2 regions of the Bradyrhizobium sp. UFLA03-84 genome follow, and region 1 is predicted to be linked to the other one. Evidence: riboswitches for the same ligand, from Rfam matches in the RefSeq annotation. Region 1 holds a riboswitch; the other holds the start of a gene.

Region 1 (2,447 bases):
ATCACGCCGCCGCGGTCGATGTCGCCGACCAGCACCACGGGCACGTCAGCCCTGCGCGCAAAGCCCATATTGGCGATGTCGGACCTCCGCAGGTTGACCTCGGCGGGACTGCCGGCGCCTTCGACCAGCACGAGGTCGGCACGCGCCTTCAGCCGCTCGAAACTCTCCAGCACTGCGCCCATCAGCTGTGGCTTCATGCCGGCATATTCGCGCGCGCGGGCGGTGGCGATCCGCTTGCCCTGCACGATGACCTGGGCGCCGACATCGGTTTCGGGTTTCAGCAACACCGGGTTCATGTCGGTGTGGGGCTCGACGCCGGCGGCCAGCGCCTGCAAGGCCTGCGCGCGTCCGATCTCGCCGCCGTCGACGGTCACGGCGGCATTGTTCGACATGTTCTGCGGCTTGAACGGCAGCACGCGCAGGCCGCGCCGCGTGGCGGCGCGCGCGAGGCCGGCGACGATGAGCGACTTGCCCACGTCCGAGCCGGCTCCCTGGATCATCAATGCGCGCGCCATGGCGTTCGGCTCTTAGAACTCGACGCCCGGCTGGGCCTTGATGCCGGAGCGGAACGGATGCTTCACCAGTGTCATCTCGGTGACGAGGTCGGCGATCTCGATCAACTCGTCCTTGGCGTTGCGACCGGTGAGCACGACATGCGTCATCGGCGGCTTGGACGTGGTCAGGAAGTCGACGACGTCGGCGATCGCGAGATAGTCGTAGCGAAGCGCGATGTTGATCTCGTCGAGCACCACCATGCGCAGGTTCTCGTCTGCGATCAGCTGCTTGGCCTTTTCCCAGCCGGCTTGCGCCGCCGCGATGTCGCGGGCGCGATCCTGCGTCTCCCAGGTAAAGCCTTCCCCCATCGCGTGGAATTGACAGAGATCGCCGAAATGCCCGGTGAGCAGGCGGCGCTCGCCGGTATCCCAGGCCCCCTTGATGAACTGCACCACGGCGCAGGGAAAGCCGTGCGCCACGCAGCGCATGATCATGCCGAAGGCGGAGGACGATTTTCCTTTGCCGGCGCCGGTATGAACGATGATCAGGCCTTTTTCGCCGCTCTTGGTCGCCATGATGCGATCCCTGGCAGCCTTCTTTTTCGCCATCTTGTCGGCGTGGCGCGCGTCCAGCGATGGGTCGGTGCCGACGGCGCCGTCCTCAGCGTCGTTTCCATCAGAAATCATCACGTTCCTTCGGCTTGACAAGTGCGAGGCTTGGACGAATGGTGGGCCCGCGTTGGTTCCTGTCCTACGACAGGCGAACAGGGAATGCGATAGGGCTGAGACCGCAAGGTCGGCCTGAAACGCAGCCGCCCCCGCGACCGTGACCGGAGAGATGCCCAAGCCACTGATTCCGTAAGGAGTCGGGAAGGTGGGCATCAAAGGAGAAATCCTACTCCGCAAGCCGGGAGACCTGCCAGCGCAGCATGTTGTGAGACCGGCGGACGGGGTGTTCCGCGACGGGGAACGGACCGATGCAAGATCGGTTCGTGTGCCTCATCGCTTCCCGCTGTCAATCCAGGAAGGCCGATGAGCGTTACTCTTCATGTCTGTATCACCTGTCGCGCCGGCCAAACGCTGGCGGAAGGTGAAGTCGCGCCCGGTGCGCGTCTGCATGCCGCGCTTGTCGAGGCCGGTGTGCCCGACGATGTCAATCTGGTTCCCGTCGAATGCCTGTCGGCTTGCAGCCAGGGCTGCTCGGTTGCGCTCAGCGCGCCCGGCCGGTGGTCCTATGTCTACGGGCGCCTGTCCGAAGCCAATGCCAGGGATGTGATCGCCGGTGCCTCCGCCTACGCATCGGCGCCCGACGGCATCGTGCCGTGGCGCAGCCGCCCGGAAATCTTCCGCAAGCAATCGCTTGCCCGCATTCCACCTCTTCCCGTCGTGCCGGAGGCCGCAGAATGACTACACTCGCCAAGGTTCCGGTCACCGTCGTGACCGGCTTTCTCGGGTCCGGCAAGACGACGCTGATCCAGCACCTGATCCGCAATGCCAACGGCAAGAAGCTTGCGGTGCTGGTGAACGAATTCGGCAGCGAAGGCGTCGACGGCGACATCCTGAAATCCTGCGCCGATGCCAATTGCCCGACCGAGAACATCGTTGAACTCGCCAATGGCTGCATCTGCTGCACCGTCGCCGACGATTTCATCCCGGCGATGGAGCAGTTGCTGGCACGGCCTGTGAAGCCCGATCACATCGTGATCGAGACATCGGGCCTCGCGCTGCCGAAGCCGCTGCTCAAGGCGTTCGACTGGCCCGAAATCCGTTCGCGGATCACCGTCGACGGCGTGATCGCGCTGGCCGATGCAGAGGCCGTTGCCGCCGGCCGCTTTGCGCCGGATCCGGCTGCGGTGGATGCGCAGCGTGCTGCCGACGACAATCTCGACCACGAGACGCCGCTGTCCGAAGTGTTCGAAGACCAGATCGCCTGCGCCGACATCGTGCTGCTGA
Region 2 (2,447 bases), on a different contig from region 1:
GATCGCGCTGTCGGATGCGTTGTAGCTCTTGAAGCGCAGCGCGTCCTGGATCGAGCCGTTGAGCAACGGCGTGCCGAAGTAGCGTGACGGGCTGCGATCGCCATAGTCCTCGGACAGCGTGAAGGCGAGATTGTCCGACGCCTGCACGCGCACGGCGGCCGAGACCGCTGCATTCGAGGTCGTGTCGCGATCGACCCAGCCGTCCGACATGTTGCCGGTGGCGTTGATGCGGTACGACACATTGGGATTGATCGGACCAGTAGAGTCCACCGAGAGCCGCCGCGTCATGTTGCTGTCGAGCGAGACCTCGGCCTCGTTGTACGGCGTGGCTAACGGCTTCTTCGGGATCACGTTGATGACGCCGCCGATCGCGCCTTCGCCGTACAGCACCGAGGCCGGGCCGCGCAGCACTTCGATGCGCTGCGTCGACCAGGTGTCGTAAGGGAACGTCAGCGTGCCGGAGCCGATATAGAAGCGCGTGCCGTCATACAGCGTCATCACCGAGTTGCTGCCGGCAAAACCGCGGGTGCTGAACGACAGCCCGCCATTGCCGGGCGCCGGCGTGGCGATGAAGCCGGCCGCGTTCTGGGTGACGGCATCGAGCACATTGTGCTGACCGCGTTCGGCGATGGTCTGCGCCGTGATGATCTCGACGCTGGCCGGCGTCTGCAGCGGCGTCAGATTGAGGCGGCTGCCGGTGCCGCCCTGCGTCGTTGCATTGAGTGTCGGCGATGCCGGCCCCGATGCGCCTGACGCTGCGGCACGCGGCGCGCCGCCGGCTGCGGCGACCGTCGCCGATCTGGCGCGTCGCGGCGCCGCCGCGCTGTTGCTGCTTCGCGCAGCGGGTTTGAACTTTGCGGATGTCGAGGGGGCGACCTCGATCGGATCGAGCGTGGTGGGTGGAGCTGTTTGTGCCGAAGCCTCAGCCGGCAGCAGCAACGATGACAGGGAGCAGACGAGACCGAGGCGCCAGTTGCGCGCAACGGAGGGAGACGAGGACATGAAACGACTCGCGGTAACGTGGCACGTCACCGCGAACGCGGACTGGCGCATTGCCCAAAAGGCAGTGCTCCGATCCCACCAGGACGCCCCCGCCCGATGTGCTCGCGTGTGACCACGACTGACGGCAGGTCTCCTGGCTCACGGGTCATCGCCTGTCGACGCCTTCCCGGGCCTGATGGCCCAGTGGCAAATTGACGAAAGGCTCGCCGTTTACAGTTGCGGGGACAGCTGCGGCATTGGGGTTACCCTCGCACCGCATTCCCTTTTGATCCCCGAAGGGAACCGTCGAGAAAAACGATAGGTGGCGGACGCAGAGCTGTCAATTCGATGCGATTGTCGCACACATGCTTTGCCGATGTACGTGGCCGCGACGTCACAAAGAGTGCGGGCTTACCTCACTAAGTCTCGACGCAATGCTCCATGATCGCATCAATCTCGGCGCGCGAGAGCGCACCCATCTCGGCGATGAATACGATTCGCGTACGCGGCACGCCGGGCGCTGGTACGCCGCCGGCAGCCAGCGTCGCGCGTCCGCCGGCGAGTTGAAATACCGTCAGCCGCCCGGGCTGCTCCACCGTTTCGAACAATCCCTTCGCCCGCGCCAGCTTCAGCGCCAGTTTGCCGATCGCCTGTTGCAGGCGCGGCAGCCGCACCGGCCGCTCCGAGGTCCAGCTCAGCGTCTCGAAGCGATCAGCTGCCGGCCGTCGCGGCGCGGCCTCGCGCGGCGCCGGCACATGATCGAGATCGGCCGGAAACAGCAATTCCGTTGGCACTTCGCCATGCAAGGCATCGACAATCACCGCCGCCGGCCGCACCGTTCGCACGGCGGCGCGGATCGCGGCGCAGGCGGCTGCATCGGCGAGATCCACCTTGCTCAGCGCCACCACATCCGCCGCCCGCAACTGCGAGCGCAGCAGCGCGTCATCCAGCATCGCCACCGGCTGCGTCGCGTCGACGACGCAGAGCACCGTCTCCAGCGGCGCCTCCTTCCAGATCACCGGATCCATCAGGTTGCGGACGATGTCGGCGGGATCGGCGATGCCGCTGGTCTCGATCACGATGAACTCGGGACGCGGATCACGCCGCAACAAGGTTGCAAGCGTGCGCAGCAGATCGCCCTCCAGCGTGCAGCAGATGCAGCCGTTGCTCAGACTGACCACGCCATCACTGGCGCCGGCGATCAACTCCGCGTCGATGTTGATCGCACCGAAATCGTTGACCACGGCGGCGATGCGCTTGCCTTGCGCATGCGCCAGCAGATGGTTGACGACCGTGGTCTTGCCCGCCCCGAGGAAGCCCGCGACCAGCAGGATCGGGACCGGCACGTCAGCCCCCGATGACGGGCCGGCGCACCGGCCGGCCGGGCCGCGCCGCGACATCGAGCACGCCGTCATTGATCAGCGGCTGGCCGCTGACCACGAGGTGCCGCACGCCTTCCGCCGGAC

What was found. A riboswitch is a leader RNA that binds a small molecule or an ion and turns the genes downstream of it on or off. The one in region 1 is predicted to bind cobalamin.
Region 2: another riboswitch for cobalamin. It lies ahead of CK489_RS01870 (TonB-dependent receptor); the one in region 1 lies ahead of CK489_RS23025 (DUF1636 family protein).

The regions. Positions count from the first base shown of each region.
Region 1 covers NZ_NSJY01000014.1:293,167-295,613, forward strand. Annotated here, with positions in the region: gene CK489_RS23015 (cobyric acid synthase) at 1-515, opposite strand, end outside; gene cobO (cob(I)yrinic acid a,c-diamide adenosyltransferase) at 528-1,181, opposite strand; cobalamin riboswitch at 1,218-1,432, shown strand; gene CK489_RS23025 (DUF1636 family protein) at 1,527-1,901, shown strand; gene cobW (cobalamin biosynthesis protein CobW) at 1,898-2,447, shown strand, end outside.
Region 2 covers NZ_NSJY01000003.1:396,979-399,425, forward strand. Annotated here, with positions in the region: gene CK489_RS01870 (TonB-dependent receptor) at 1-1,002, opposite strand, end outside; cobalamin riboswitch at 1,109-1,304, opposite strand; gene CK489_RS01875 (CobW family GTP-binding protein) at 1,401-2,327, opposite strand; gene CK489_RS01880 (amidohydrolase family protein) at 2,329-2,447, opposite strand, start outside.